3 regions of the Mesorhizobium sp. L-8-10 genome follow, and region 2 is predicted to be linked to each of the others. Evidence: riboswitches for the same ligand, from Rfam matches in the RefSeq annotation. Region 2 holds a riboswitch; each other region holds the start of a gene.
The links. A riboswitch is a leader RNA that binds a small molecule or an ion and turns the genes downstream of it on or off. The one in region 2 is predicted to bind thiamine pyrophosphate.

Region 1: it holds a riboswitch for thiamine pyrophosphate, as region 2 does, so the genes downstream of both, thiC (phosphomethylpyrimidine synthase ThiC) here and thiB (thiamine ABC transporter substrate binding subunit) in region 2, are expected to answer to the same signal.
Region 3: it holds a riboswitch for thiamine pyrophosphate, as region 2 does, so the genes downstream of both, thiC (phosphomethylpyrimidine synthase ThiC) here and thiB (thiamine ABC transporter substrate binding subunit) in region 2, are expected to answer to the same signal.

Annotation. Positions count from the first base shown of each region.
Region 1 is NZ_AP023263.1:7,548,782-7,553,935, reverse strand. It holds gene JN280_RS35190 (thiazole synthase) at 1-595, opposite strand, end outside; gene thiS (sulfur carrier protein ThiS) at 599-796, opposite strand; gene thiO (glycine oxidase ThiO) at 765-1,766, opposite strand; gene thiC (phosphomethylpyrimidine synthase ThiC) at 1,763-3,598, opposite strand; TPP riboswitch at 3,702-3,818, opposite strand; gene queE (7-carboxy-7-deazaguanine synthase QueE) at 4,100-4,837, opposite strand; gene queD (6-carboxytetrahydropterin synthase QueD) at 4,834-5,154, opposite strand, start outside.
Region 2 is NZ_AP023263.1:2,516,217-2,521,370, reverse strand. It holds gene JN280_RS11840 (ABC-F family ATP-binding cassette domain-containing protein) at 1-996, opposite strand, end outside; gene JN280_RS11835 (thiamine diphosphokinase) at 999-1,646, opposite strand; TPP riboswitch at 1,748-1,875, shown strand; gene thiB (thiamine ABC transporter substrate binding subunit) at 1,918-2,919, shown strand; gene thiP (thiamine/thiamine pyrophosphate ABC transporter permease) at 3,542-5,154, shown strand, end outside.
Region 3 is NZ_AP023263.1:7,067,590-7,072,743, forward strand. It holds gene JN280_RS33020 (D-alanine--D-alanine ligase family protein) at 1-933, opposite strand, end outside; TPP riboswitch at 1,236-1,406, shown strand; gene thiC (phosphomethylpyrimidine synthase ThiC) at 1,526-3,325, shown strand; gene thiO (glycine oxidase ThiO) at 3,322-4,311, shown strand; gene thiS (sulfur carrier protein ThiS) at 4,295-4,492, shown strand; gene JN280_RS33040 (thiazole synthase) at 4,495-5,154, shown strand, end outside.

The DNA of each region.
Region 1 (5,154 bases), 3.4 Mb from region 2:
CGAGTTCCATGACGGTCGCCGCGTGCGACGGCCGTCCGAGCCCTGCATCCACAATCAGCGGGACGCTTGGGAAATGTGCGCGCATCGAGCGCAGCGCCATGATGTTGATCGGCCCGAGGGCGGAACCGATCGGTGCGCACCACGGCATCAAGACCTTGCAGCCCGCCGCAAGCAGCCGCTCGGCGACAACAAGGTCGTCGGTGGTGTAGGGAAATACCGCAAAGCCGTCCTCGCACAGGATGCGGGCGGCTTCGACCAGGCCGAACACGTCTGGCTGCAGCGTGTCGTGGTTGCCGATCACTTCGAGCTTGATCCAGCTCGTACCGAAGACCTCGCGCGCCATGTTCGCAGTGGTGACCGCTTCCTTTACGGAGTGGCAGCCGGCAGTGTTGGGCAGGATTCTGACGCCCAGCGAGCGGATCAACGACCAGAATTTCTCGCCGGCCCTGCCACCTGCCATCTCACGGCGCAGTGAGACGGTCACCACCGACGTGCCCGATGCGTTGACCGCATCGGCAAGGATGGTCGGCGAAGGATATTGAGCGGTGCCGAGAAGCAGACGCGACGGAAGCTCGGTTCCATAAAGCTCGAACATGGTCTAGCCTCCCTGCATGGGTGAGAGGATTTCGATCCGGTCGCCGTCGCTCAACTGGAATTCCGCCCGGTTGGCTTTGTGCACGAGGTCGCTGTTGACGGCAGTGGCGAGCCAATCGCCTTCATAGTCGAGCGCGGCAAGCAGCTCCGCCAGCGTGGTGGCGGCAACCTCACGCGCTTCGCCGTTGACCAACAGTTTCATGAGCAAGCTCCTTGGTTCCGTCTTGATTGAAAACCAGGTCGGCAGCTTGGCGCGCCATGGCGGGGGCGAGGAGAAAACCGTGACGATAGAGCCCATTGATCGCGACGGTGTCTCCGCTCGCTTCGACGCGGGGCAGGTTGTCGGGAAAGGCCGGACGAACGCCGACACCGGTTTCAACGATCTCGGCCTCGCCAAAGGCCGGATGGAGGGCATAGGCCGCGCCCAAAAGCTCCATCATTGAACGAGCCGTGACAGGTCCAGTGGACTGGCTCTCGATCATCGTCGCGCCGATCATGAAACGGTGGTCGGTGCGTGGCACCATATAGAGCGGAAAGCGCGGATGAAGCAGCCGGACCGGGCGCGACAGCGAGACATCAGGCGTACGCAGGATCAGCATCTCGCCACGAACGCCACGCAGCCTTCCATCGACGGCGGACATTCCCGTGCAGTCGATTTGACGACCGAACCCGGAAACAGCCGGGGCATCGGCGCAGAAGTGGAATTCGACTCCCATCGCCGCCAGCCTGTCATGAAGTGCCGCCATCGCCTGGCGCGGGTCGAGATGGGCTTCGTCGGAGAAGAGCAGTCCGCGGCGGAAGCGGCCGGCGAGGTCGGGCTCGAGCAACGCGATTTCATCCTCATCGACGCGCCGATGACCCGACGTGCGGCTGGCGAACCGGTCGAGTTCGCCCGCATCGCGCGGCGCGGCCACGACCAGTGTTCCGGCCCGCGTCACCTGCCCGGGCGTTGCCGCCTCCCACCAGTCGGCGGCATCGCGTCCGAGATCCAGCACCGGTTGCTCGGCGCTTTCGCGCTCGCACCATGGCGCCAGCATGCCGCCGGCGAACCACGACGCATTGCCGCCGAGGCCATGTCTTGTCTCAGCAACTGTCACCGCCGCGCCGCGCGTGGCGAGTTCGAAGGCTGCGGTGAGACCGGCGACGCCGGCCCCTTTGACCAGCACCCTCATGACCGCTCATGCGCCTCCGGCACCAGCGGTGTGCCGGTCTCGTCCGCCGGCACGTAGAGATCGCCGCCCTCGCGGTATTTCGCCGCCATCGCCGCCATGCCCTCCTTCTGCGCTTCGGCACGAATGTCGTGGGAAATCCGCATCGAGCAGAATTTCGGCCCGCACATCGAGCAGAAATGCGCCACCTTGTGCGCTTCCTTGGGCAAGGTCTGGTCGTGGAAGGACCGCGCTGTTTCGGGATCGAGCGACAGGTTGAACTGGTCCTCCCAGCGGAACTCGAAGCGCGCGCGGGAAAGGGCGTCATCCCTGACTTTCGCCGCCGGATGCCCCTTCGCCAGGTCGGCGGCGTGTGCTGCGATCTTGTAGGTGATCACGCCAATCTTGACGTCGTTGCGATCGGGAAGGCCGAGATGTTCCTTCGGTGTGACGTAGCAGAGCATGGCGGTGCCGAACCAGCCGATCATGGCGGCGCCGATACCTGAGGTGATGTGGTCGTAACCCGGCGCGATGTCGGTCGTCAGCGGTCCAAGCGTATAGAAAGGCGCCTCGCCGCAGACGGCGAGTTGCTTGTCCATGTTCTCCTTGATCTTGTGCATCGGCACGTGGCCGGGCCCCTCGATCATCACCTGGCAATCCTTGGCCCAGGCGATCTTCGTCAGCTCGCCGAGCGTTTCCAGCTCGGCGAATTGCGCCGCGTCGTTGGCGTCGGCGATCGAGCCGGGACGAAGGCCGTCGCCGAGCGAAAAGGACACGTCATAGGCGCGGCAGATGTCGCAGATTTCGGCGAAATGCTCGTAAAGGAAGCTCTCCCGGTGATGGTGCAGGCACCATTTGGCCATGATCGACCCGCCGCGCGACACGATACCCGTGACCCGGTCGACCGTCAGCGGGATGTAGTGCAGCCGCACGCCTGCGTGGATGGTGAAATAGTCGACGCCCTGTTCGGCCTGTTCGATCAGCGTGTCGCGGTAGACCTCCCAGCTCAGATCCTCGGCGATGCCGTTGACCTTTTCGAGCGCCTGATAGAGAGGCACCGTGCCGATCGGCACCGGCGCATTGCGCACGATCCATTCGCGGATGTTGTGGATGTTGCGACCGGTCGACAGGTCCATCACCGTATCGGCGCCCCAGCGGATCGCCCAGACCATCTTTTCGACCTCCTCGGCCATCGAGGAGGTGACCGCCGAATTTCCGATATTGGCGTTGATCTTCACCAGGAAATTGCGGCCGATGATCATCGGCTCGCTCTCGGGATGATTGATGTTGGCGGGAATGATCGCGCGTCCGCGCGCCACCTCGTCGCGCACGAACTCCGGCGTGACGAAGTCGGGGATCGCCGCGCCGAAGGCTTCGCCGTCGCGCTCAAGCTTGCCGCGCAGGATCTCGCGGCCGAGGTTCTCGCGGATGGCGACGAACTCCATTTCAGGCGTGATGATGCCGGCGCGCGCATAGGCTAGCTGCGTGACCGCCTTGCCTGCCTTGGCCCTGAGCGGCCGATTGCGAATGGGAGATTCCGGCGTCAGGCGCTCGCCCGTGACGAATCCATTGTCTTCCGGCCGGACATGGCGGCCGTCATAGGCTTCGACATCGCCGCGCGCCGTGACCCATTCGTGGCGAAGCCGGGCAAGGCCCTTTTCGATGTTGGTTTCGACAGCAGGGTCCGTATAGGGGCCTGACGGATCGTAGACGGTGATGGGCGGTTCGCCGGCCGTCGGATGGACGGAGATTTCGCGCATCGGCACCCTGATCTGCGGATGGAGGACGCCGGTCTTGTGGATCTTGCGCGAGGCGGGCAGGGGTCCCGTCGATACGGCGGGGGTGAGGGCATTCATCGTGAGGCTCCTTTGCTCATGCATTGGAGACCCAGTTCTGTGCCGGAAGGATGAAAAGACGCTTCTGCCGACCTGCCGAAACAGGACCTCGGGCGTAAACTCCCGCAAAGCGCTTGCACCGTCCCTACGCCAGTATGAACTGGATCAGGTTCAACGGGTCACTGCGCCGCGAAAGCCAGCAGTATCTCAGCCCCTTGCCGGGACTCCCCTGGTGAATGCATCGAATTGAACGGCCCTTCGCTATTTTGTCAAGCGCATTCGTCCCGCAGCGGTGATCGGCGACCAAACAAACCCAGCGGAAAAGCATGGTAGTATCGACAGCAAGTCACGCTCCAGAGGAGCGGTGAAGCGCCCCCAATAAGGCGAGCCCTCATGCGGATTTCGGTGCCTTTTCCAGCACGGTGTTTTCGGGGCTTTCCGGAACGACGCTGCTGCCGCCCAGTTGGGTGAGATTGCTATAGAGGTCTGTCTTGCTCATCGTCGGCAATCCTTCCCCTTCGGCTAGACGCCCCGTTTGTTTCCCCAGAGCAGAACATGAAGCTGCGGCAGTACACGCGCCTCGAACCACATGTCACGGGTCACTTTTTCAACCAGCCATTCCATGCGCCTCATCACACCGGCCATGTCGATGAACGCGTCTTCGTTGCCGGGACGCGGCGGCGTGTGATTGCCGGGCTGCAGATAGACGGGTAATTGCGGGTAGCGCGCCGCGGCGTCTTTGGCATAGGCATAGTCATCTTCGTCGAAGACGACGAGCTTGAGCGCCGTCTGCGGCTTATCCTGCGCCGCCTCTAAGCAGGCGTCGAACGCGGCCCAATCTGTCGTCATTTCACTTGAGGGCGGCTTGGGGCTGAGTACCAGCACGTCGAGATCCGCGAACCATTGCTTAGACACCGAACCTTGGGTTTCCAATGCAAAACGGTACCCCTCACCATGCCCGCGGTCGATCAACTGGCCAAGCGGCTGGATGGCCGGATTGCCGCCCGACAGCGATACCATCACGGGCTGACCGCCGGAAAGTGCAATGACCTTTTGCCAAACCGCGTCGGAAGACATCATCTCCCAATCATGGCGGAAGCGACGGTCCACCGCATGCAGGCTGTCGCACCAGGAACAGCGATAATCGCACCCGCCGGTTCTTACGAACACCGTCGGCAAGCCGATCAGCACGCCTTCGCCCTGAATGGTCGGCCCAAAAATCTCGCTCACCCGGATTCCGGGATGCAACGCGCAAGTCATGGTCGGTATTCCGCCCAGGTTTTCGGCGTCTCGCTCACCCGCACGGCGGAGGTTTCGGGTAGCCGCACCTTGCACCAGTCGTAGAAGTGCCTGGCCAGACATTCCGCTGTGGCATGGTCATGCCCCAGCACGTCGTTAAGATGCCGATGGTCGAACGTCCCATCGATGTAGTGCTTGAACGCCGCCAGATCTTGGTAGTCGCGCACAAAGCCGTGTTCGTCCAGTTCGCCACCTGAAAGCTCCACTACGACGATGTAGTTGTGGCCGTGCAGACGTGCGCACTGATGATCTGGTGGCAAGGAGGTGAGCTGATGCGA
Region 2 (5,154 bases):
CAGCGCGCCGGTGAGCATCTTGAGCAGCGTCGTCTTGCCGGCGCCGTTGGGCCCGACCAGGCCGACGCGATCGCCGCGCTGGATGCGGGTCGAGAAATCGCGGACCACGACGAGATCGCCGAAGCTTTTCGAAATGCCCTTGGCCTCGATCACCAGCTTGCCCGATTCTGCCGCCTCGCTGGCGACCATGTTGGCCAGGCCTTCGGCGCCGCGATGGCTGCGGAACCGCTGCCGCATCGCCTGCAGTTCGCCCAGCCGGCGCATGTTGCGCTTCCTGCGCGCTGTGACGCCGTAGCGCAGCCAGTGCTCCTCGCGGACGATCTGGCGGCCGAGCTTGTGCTGCTCGCGCTCTTCCTCTTCGAGAAGGATGTCGCGCCACTCCTCGAAATGGCCGAAACCCTTGTCGAGGCGCCGCGTCTGGCCGCGGTCGAGCCAGACCGTGGCGCGCGACACCCTCTCCAGGAACCGCCGGTCGTGGGAGATGACGATCAGTGCGGAGGAAGAGCGGATGAGTTCCTCCTCCAGCCATTCGATCACCTGCAGGTCGAGATGGTTGGTCGGCTCGTCGAGCAGCAATATGTCGGGCTCAGGCGCCATCACCTTGGCGAGCGCGGCCCGCCTTGCCTCGCCGCCGGAAAGATCGTCGGGACGCTCGTCGCCGGAGAGACCGAGATGGTCGAGAAGATAGGTGACGCGATGCGGATCGTCGGCAGGCCCGAGCCCCGCCTCGACATAGGCGCGGACCGTTGCGAAATCGTCCATGTCGGGGGCCTGCGGCAGGTAGCGCACGGTCGCCGAAGGCTGGCGGAAGACCTCGCCATCCTGCGGCTCGGCCAGCCCGGCGGCGATCTTGAGCAGCGTCGACTTGCCGGAACCGTTGCGGCCGACGAGCGCGATCTTGTCACCGACCGAGGCCGAGAGTGCTGCGCCGTCGAGCAGCGGCGTGCCGCCGAATGTGAGCCTGATATCGTCGAGGCGGAGAAGCGGTGGCGCCATGGTCAGAATGCGTTCGTATCCGGGAAGGGATGGGCAAGCAGCAGCGCACGGCCCGAGCCGAGTTCGACGGAGAGCTCACCTGTGACCTCGTTCGAGACGGTCAGCGACGAGCCGAACGGCACCTCGACCGCCTTGAGGGGCCAGCGCGCGCCGCGTAACGTCAGGCCAGAGAGATCGCTGAACCCCAGCACGCTGAACAGCGTGCCGGGTTCGTAGTCGAAGGCGGAGCGGCCGGGCAACAGCGGCACGCCTTCCTGCGCGCCGCTGGTCAGAAGCACCGGCACGCCCGCTTCCGCCAGACGGATGGCGAGCGCCAGATGCAGCTGGGCATGATCGGCGCGGGGGCCGCCGAAAGCCCCGGCGATCACCAGCGACGTTGCCCCGCGCGACAGCGCGGCGTCGATCGCGAGTTCGCCATCGGTCTTGTCCTTGCCCGAGGGAAAGACCTTGCGCGGCACCTCGGGATAGCTTGCCGCCATCGCCAGGGAAACGGAATCGAAATCGCCCACCCAGAGTTCCGGGGCCAAGTCGAGCGTGTCGGCGTGGCGGATGCCGGAATCGGCAGCGATCACGCGCGCCCCCGCCGTTTGGGCGTCGAGGCGGGGCGTGCGGATCAGGTCGCCGCCGAGCAGAATGGTGAAGATGCTCATGGCGCCCGCCTCTATCAGGGGTCGGGCAAAAGGGAAAGGCGTGACGCCGGAGCACTTGAAACAACCGCTTGCCGTGTCCCCTCGCCGGCTCTATGTCTGGACTTGCTCTAACGGGGTGCCGGTCGCGCAAGGGTCGCGAGCCGGCTGAGAGGCAAAGGGCGAAATCCCCTGCCAACCCGCTGAACCTGATCCGGCTTGTACCGGCGGAGGGATTAGATGCGTTCGCTCATCCGACGCCTTTTCCCTGTCAACGCGACGCAAGGAGGTGCCGATGCGCGTGAAGTTCCTGTCGATCCTTACCGCAGCCCTCGTGCCGCTGGCCTGGCCGGCGGCGGCCGAAGGCAAGCTTACCGTCTATACCTATGAGAGTTTCACCGCCGATTGGGGCCCCGGGCCGCAGGTGGAGAAAGCCTTCGAAGCAGAATGCGCATGCGACCTGCAATTCGTGTCGGTGGCCGACGGCGTCGCTCTGCTCAACCGGGTCAAGCTCGAAGGCGGAGCCACCAGGGCCGACATCGTGCTCGGTCTCGACACCAACCTGACGGCCGAGGCCAAAGCGACGGGCCTGTTCGCGCCGCACGGCGCCGGCCTTGCCCCGCTCGCCGTGCCGGGCGGCTGGAACGACGACGTCTTCGTCCCCTACGACTACGGCTACTTCGCCGTGGTCTATGACAGCGACAAGGTCGCAAACCCGCCGAAAAGCCTGGAGGAACTGGTCGAAGGCGACCCGCGAGAGAAGATCGTCATCCAGGACCCGCGCACATCGACGCCCGGCCTCGGGCTGCTGCTCTGGGTGAAATCCGTCTATGGCGACAAGGCCGGCGAAGCCTGGGCGAAGCTGAAGCCGCGCGTGCTCACCGTCACGCCCGGCTGGAGCGAGGCCTATGGCCTGCTCACCAATGGCGAGGCGCCGATGGTGCTCTCCTATACCACCTCGCCCGCCTACCACATGATCGCCGAAAACAGCGAACGCTATAAGGCGGCCGCCTTCGAAGAGGGGCACTATCTGCAGATCGAGGTCGCGGGCGCGACCGTCAACGGCGCGAAGAACCCGCTGTCGCAGAGGTTCCTCGCCTTCATGACCGGCCCCGCCTTCCAGGACGTCATCCCGGAAACCAACTGGATGCTGCCCGCCGGAAAGACTGACAAGCCGCTCGACCCGGCCTTCGGCAAGCTCGTCCAGCCGGGCAAGTCCCTGCTGTTCAGCGCCGAGGAGGTGGCGAAGAACCGCAAGGCCTGGATCGACGAATGGCTGGCGGCGATCAGCAAGTAGGAGGCGGTCGACAGACAATGTCGCCCTCCTTCCCCCTGCCGCGATCCTCTGCGTACCTGCAGTCTTGGCGCCGCCCCTCATCCGCCTGCCGGCACCTTCTCCCCGCGAGCGGGGAGAAGACCGATGTCCTCTGCGATTTCGCCAATCGTCGAGGCTGCAGGACCAGGTGCCGTCATCGCGGCAGGCAGTCTTCTCCCCGCTTGCGGCTAGGACATGCATACCTCGTGGAATACCCCTCATCCGACCTCGCTTCGCGAGGCCACCTTCTCCCACAAGGGGAGAAGGTAAGAGTTGCAGAAGCGTTCCGGCCAATCGTTGACGTTGACGATTGGCAGAGCAGCCAAAGCCAGGCTCCGACCTTCTCCCCTTGTGGGAGAAGGTGGCCTCGCGAAGCGAGGTCGGATGAGGGGTCGCCCGGGTGCAAAGGCCGCAAGGCACGGCTAAGTAGGCGACTCGGCGGCCATAAGAAACGTCTTGGCCCGCAGAAAATATGCGCATGCCCTAGCCGTATGCGGGGAGAAGAAGGTGCCGGCAGGCGGGGTGGCGCAAACCTCCCAGGGCAATCCTCTCACCGCGCGCACGTCGCTCCCCACCGGAGGAACTCCGGTTGAGGGACATCGCCGTGACCCCACACACTCGCCGGCGCACCGACGCCCGCGTCGCCGCCGGCGCGACGGCGCTTGCGGCAATCGGCGTGCTCGTCGGCGGAGCCTTCGCCGGTCTCGCCATGGAGGGCGCGGCCGACCCGTCGGGAGCGATCTCCGCCTTCGACCCCTATATGGCCCGTGTCGTGCGCTTCACGCTCTGGCAGGCGCTGCTGTCGACCTTGCTTTCGGTGGCCCCGGCGATGTCAGTCGCACGGGCCCTGTCGCGCCATCCCGTTTTCCCCGGTCGCGGCTGGCTCGTCGGCCTGTTCGCGGTACCGCTCGGCCTGCCGGCAATCGTCGCCGCCCTCGGCATTCTGGCCCTGCTCGGCCGGGCCGGCTACGTCTCCGGTCTGTTCACGCTTCTCGGCGCCGACGGCTGGCCCGGCATCTACGGCCTCGCGGGCATCCTCATCGCCCATGTTTTTTTCAACCTGCCGCTCGCCACCCGTCTGTTCCTCGAAGCGCTCGATACCGTGCCCCCCGACCAATGGCGGCTGGCGAGCCAGCTCGGCATGGGCGCGACGGCAAGCTTCCGGCTGATCGAGTGGCCGGTTCTGCGAGCGAGCCTGCCCGGTGTCGCCGGTCTGGTCTTCATGCTGTGCATCACATCGTTCACGCTGGTGCTGACGCTGGGCGGCGGGCCCGGCGCCACGACGCTGGAGGTGGCGATCTACCAGGCGCTGCGGTTCGACTTCGACCCGGCACGGGCGGCCGCCCTGACGATGCTGCAGATCGCCCTCGCCATGGCTGTCGTCGCCCTGCTCGCCCGCATCGGAGCACCGTCCGCAAGCGATACGGGCCTCCCCGTGTCGCGGCCACGCCTCGTCGCGGCCGGCGCCGCCGAGACCGTGCTGAATGCGATGCTGATCGTGCTCGCAGCCCTGCTCGTCGTGAGCCCCATGGCCGCGACGGTCATCGGCGGTCTCGAAGCCGATCTCCTCCGGCTGGTGGGCGAGGCATCCGTGCGCAAGGCCGCAACCACCAGCCTCGCATTCGCCTTCCTGTCCGCATTGATCTCGGTGACGACAGCCCTTTCCCTGGTGTCCGCGCGCCGGGCGCTGGAGCTCGGCCGCCGCCGGGGTGAAAGGCCTTCCCTGCTGGAGCGCCTGGCCGACACCGGCGCCGGCTTCGTGCTCGTCGTGCCGCCGCTCGTCGTCGGCGCGGGCTGGTTCATCCTGCTGCGCCATATCGGCGACGTCCTGCTGTTCGCGCCTGTCATGGTCGTTTCCGTCAACGCGGTGATGGCGATGCCCTTCGCGGTGCGCGCCATTCGCCCGGCCTATGACGCAGCCAGCGAACGCCATGAGAGATTGTGCGCGCAACTCGGTCTCGCCGGCTGGATCCGGCTGCGTCTTGTCGAGCTGCCTGTGCTGCGCCGGCCGCTGCTGACCGGCTTCGCTTTCGCCATGGCCTTGTCGCTCGGCGATCTCGGCGTGATCGCCCTGTTCGGCAGCGATGCCGTCCAGACCCTGCCCTATCTGCTTTACCAGCGCCTGGGCAGCTATCGGACGGCCGACGCGGCCGGATTGGCGCTGTTGCTCGGGGGGCTCTGCCTCGTCCTCATGCTCGCGGCCGATCGGCTGGGAAG
Region 3 (5,154 bases), 3.9 Mb from region 2:
GACGAGGCTCATATCCGGCCGGAGGAAGAAATCGACCCGCGCCATGGCCTCGCAGCCAAGCGCCCGGAAACCGCGTGCGGCCATCGTCCGCGCGGCTTCGCCGACTTCGGCCGGGACATCTGCGGGTGCGCGCACGATGGCGCCGTCCGCATCGACATATTTGGCTTCGTAGCTATAGAAGCCGTGCTTTGCGGCCGTGATGATCTCGCCCGGCCTGGAAACTGTCAGGCTGCCGTCGGCCCCCTCGAGCACCGCGCATTCGATCTCGCGCGCCTCGACGAATTCCTCCACCAGAACCTTGTCGTCGTGGCGGAACGCCTCCTTCAACGCGGCCTCGAAGCTTCCGGCGTCGCGCACCTTGCCGACGCCGACCGACGATCCCTGGCGGGCCGGCTTGACGAAGAAGGGGGCGCCGAGTTCCGCAGCGACAGCGTCGAAGGGCACGGCTTCGCCGCGCCGCAGCGTGATCGCCCGCGCGACCGCCACCCCCGCCTCCCGCAACAGCCGTTTCGCCACGTCCTTGTCCATGGCCGCGGCCGAGGCAAGCACCCCGCAGCCGACATAGGCGACGTCGGCGACCTCGGCATAGCCTTGCACGGACCCGTCCTCGCCGAAGGGGCCGTGGAGCACGGGGAAAACGACATCGACCGGCGGGAGAGCGACCGCGTCCCCGCCCGCCGCGACGGCGACCATTCGGCCCTTACCGCCGGGGAGCAAAGCCATGTCGGCGCCTTCTGCCGGCACCTCTGACGGCAGCGCGTCGCCATCCAGTTCGACCAGCCGCCAGCGCCCGTCACGGCCGATGCCGATCGGCACGATCTCGAACCGCGCCTTGTCGATGGCCTTCACCACATTGGCCGCCGACAGCAACGACACCTCATGTTCGGCGGACCGCCCACCAAACAGCACAGCAACTCTGGTCTTCCTGGTCATGCTCATCCTCAGCGGCTCCGCGGCCCAACGGCCTTCGACTTACAGGCGATCGACGATTCTGTCACAGGGCCGCGAAACATCGGCCGTTTCGTGACCGAAGGTCGACGCGGCCGATTTCGTCGCGATCTGGCAGCTTTCTTCAAGCGGTCGGCCCGAAGGTGCCGGCCGCCGCCTGATGTGAGGGGACAGCCCTCGTTGCGCTTGCCCTTCGATCCCGCCTGGCCCCCTTGCCAGGCATCGCTACGCGGGCCGCGCACCCATTTCGCCCCTGTTGACAGCGACGACATTCATCCTCCATGCTGAAAGCTCACCAGGGGGGTCCCGACAAGGGGCTGAGATACTGCTGGCCCTGGAGCGCCGCGCTTCCTTTGGACGCGCAAAGGACGCTCCGAGACTTTGAGTCCGGGCAGCGCAGTGACCCGTTGAACCTGATCCAGTTCATACTGGCGTAGGGACGGTGCGAGGCTTCGCGGGTCGGCTCTCATTCGACCTCGGCATCAGGGCAAAGCCCCGATTCCCCTCGGGCGAAGCGTCACTTCCTCCTTTCGGCACGAACTGGGTCTCCGTTGCAATCGAGCAAAGGAGGCTCGCCATGACTGCCCCAACCGTCACAACGGGCGAACTGCCCGCCTCGCGCAAGATCCACAGAGAAGGCACGCTTCATCCGGACCTGCGCGTTCCGATGCGCGAGATCGCGCTGCATCCGAGCGCCGGCGAGCCGCCGGTCATCGTCTATGATTCGTCCGGTCCCTATACGGATTCCAGCGCGCGAACCGAAATCGAACGTGGCCTTCCGCGATTGCGCGAGGACTGGATCGTGGCACGCCGCGACGTCGAGCGTTACGACGGCCGCATCGTCAAGCCCGAGGACAATGGCTTCGTTTCGGCCGAGCGGCTGACGCCGGAGTTTCCCGTCCGAAACCGGCCACTGAGGGCGACGGGTGGCCGGGCCGTCACGCAGCTCGCCTATGCGCGCGCCGGCATCGTCACGCCGGAGATGGAGTTCGTGGCGATCCGCGAGAATCTCGGCCGCGAGCGGCTGCGCGACAAGGCGGCGCGCGACGGCGAGAGCTTCGGTGCGGCGATCCCCGATTTCGTCACGCCGGAATTCGTGCGCGACGAGATCGCCCGCGGCAGGGCGATCCTTCCGGCCAACATCAATCACCCCGAAAGCGAGCCGATGATCATCGGCCGCAATTTCCTGGTGAAGATCAACGCCAATATCGGCAACTCTGCCGTCACCTCCTCGATGGCCGAGGAGGTGGACAAGATGGTCTGGGCGATCCGCTGGGGCGCCGACACGGTGATGGACCTGTCGACCGGCCGCAACATCCACAACATCCGCGACTGGATCCTGCGCAATGCGCCCGCGCCGATCGGCACCGTGCCGATCTACCAAGCGCTGGAAAAGGTCGGCGGCGTCGCCGAGGCGCTGACCTGGGAGGTGTTCCGCGACACGCTGATCGAACAGGCCGAGCAGGGCGTCGACTATTTCACCATCCATGCCGGCGTGCGGCTGCCCTATGTGCCGCTGACCGCCGACCGCGTCACCGGCATCGTCAGCCGCGGCGGCTCGATCATGGCCAAATGGTGCCTGCACCACCATAAGGAGAGCTTCCTCTACGAGCATTTCGAGGAGATCTGCGACATCTGCCGCGCCTATGACGTCGCCTTCTCGCTGGGCGACGGCCTGCGCCCGGGCTCGATCGCCGACGCCAACGACGCCGCCCAGTTCGCCGAGCTGGAGACGCTGGGCGAGCTTACCCGCATCGCCTGGGCGAAAGACTGCCAGGTCATGATCGAAGGCCCCGGCCATGTGCCGATGCACAAGATCAAGCAGAATATGGACAAGCAGCTCGCCCTCTGCGGCGAGGCGCCGTTCTATACGCTCGGGCCGCTCACCACCGACATTGCGCCGGGTTACGACCACATCACCAGCGGCATCGGCGCCGCCATGATCGGCTGGTTCGGCACCGCCATGCTCTGCTACGTCACGCCCAAGGAGCATCTCGGCCTGCCCGACCGCAACGACGTCAAGACCGGGGTCATCACCTACAAGATCGCCGCCCACGCGGCCGATCTCGCCAAGGGCCACCCGGCGGCGAAGATCCGCGACGACGCGCTGTCGCGGGCGCGCTTCGAATTCCGCTGGGAGGACCAGTTCAACCTGTCGCTCGACCCCGATACGGCGCGCGCCTTCCACGACGAGACGCTGCCCAAGGAAGCGCACAAGCTGGCGCATTTCTGCTCGATGTGCGGGCCGAAATTCTGCTCGATGCGGATCTCGCACGACATCCGCGCCGAGGTGCGCTCGGAAGGCATGGCGGCCATGGCCGAGAAATACCGCGCCGGCGGCGACCTCTACTTGCCGGCGACCGAGCGCGTGCCATGAAGGTAACCGTCAAGGGCGCGGGTGTCGCCGGCCTGACGCTTGCCTTCGAACTGGTCGGGCGCGGCGCCGAGGTGGCTGTGGTCGAGCGGCGTGAGCGCATCGCCGGCAACGCCTCCTGGCAGGCCGGCGGCATGCTTGCGCCCTGGTGCGAGCGCGAAAGCGCGGAAGAAACGGTGCTGACGCTTGGACGGCTCGCGGCCGACTGGTGGGGCGCCGCCCTTCCCGGCCATGTCGAGCGCCAAGGCACGCTCGTGCTCGCGCCGTCTCGCGACGCGGCCGAGCTCGACCGCTTCGCGGCGCGAACGACGGGCCACCGCCTCCTCGACGGGGACAGCGTCGCGGCACTCGAGCCGGATCTGGCCGGACGGTTCGGGCGCGGCCTCTTCTTCGCGCAAGAGGCCCATCTCGACCCGCGCCGGGCGCTCCGCACCCTCGCGGAGAAGCTCGCCGCGGCCGGCGTGCACTTTGCATTCGGTTATGGCGCCGTGCGTATGCCCGGTGTGCCCGACTTCGTCGCCGACTGCACCGGCATGGAGGCGACGAATCCCGCCCTGCGCAGCGTGCGCGGCGAGATGCTTCTGTTGCGAACGCGCGACGTCTCGCTGTCGCGTCCGGTGCGGCTCCTCCATCCGCGCTTTCCCGTCTATGTCGTGCCTCGTGCCGGCGGACTCTTCATGGTCGGCGCCACCATGATCGAAAGCGACGCCACGGGGCCGGTCACCGCACGCTCGGCGATGGAGTTGCTCAACGCCGCCTACACGTTGCATCCGGCCTTCGCCGAGGCCGAAATCGTCGAGGCCGGCGTCGGTTTGCGCCCGGCCTTTCCCGACAATCTTCCCCGCGTCGAGCGGAAGGGAAACCACATCGCCATCAACGGCCTCTACCGCCACGGCTTCCTGCTCGCCCCGGCGATGGCGCGTCAGGCGGCCGACCTCATGCTCGACCATGACAGCAACAAGGAGCCTGTCCATGAAGCTCACCATTAACGGCGAGAGCCGTGACGTCACGGCCTCGACGCTGGCCGCCGTGCTCGCCGAGCTCGACTATCAGGGCAACTGGCTGGCGACCGCCCTCAACGGCGAGGTGGTGCCGGCCGCGCGGCGCGCGGCCTGCCCCATCGCGGAGGGCGACCGCATCGAAATCCTGTCGCCGATGAAGGGAGGCTGACCATGCTTTGTCTCTACGGCACCGAACTCGCGTCACGCCTGCTGCTCGGCACCGCCCTCTATCCCTCACCCGCAATACTGGCGGAAGCGGTGAAGGGTTCGCGCACCGAGATCGTCACGGTGTCGCTGCGACGGGAAGCGGCGGGCGGCAGGAGCGGCGAGCAGTTCTGGTCGCTGATCCGCTCGCTCGGCGTCCGCGTCCTGCCCAACACCGCCGGCTGCCATTCGGTCAAGGAGGCGGTGACGACGGCAAAAATGGCGCGGGAGGTCTTCGCCACCGACTGGATCAAGCTCGAAGTGATCGGCAACCACGACACACTGCAGCCCGACGTCTTCGGCCTCGTCGAGGCGGCGCGCATCCTCTCCGACGAAGGCTTTGTGGTGTTTCCCTACACCACCGACGACCTCGTAGTGGCCGAACGCCTGCTCGAAGCCGGCTGCAAGGTGCTGATGCCCTGGTGCGCGCCGATCGGCTCCGCGCGGGGGCCTCTGAACGTCGACGCTTTGCGCAGCCTGCGCGGCCACTTTCCCGACGTGCCGCTGATCGTCGACGCCGGCATCGGCCGGCCCTCGCATGCGGCCGCCGTCATGGAGCTCGGTTACGACGCCGTGCTGCTGAACACGGCCGTCGCCAAGGCCGGCGACCCCGCCGCCATGGCGGTC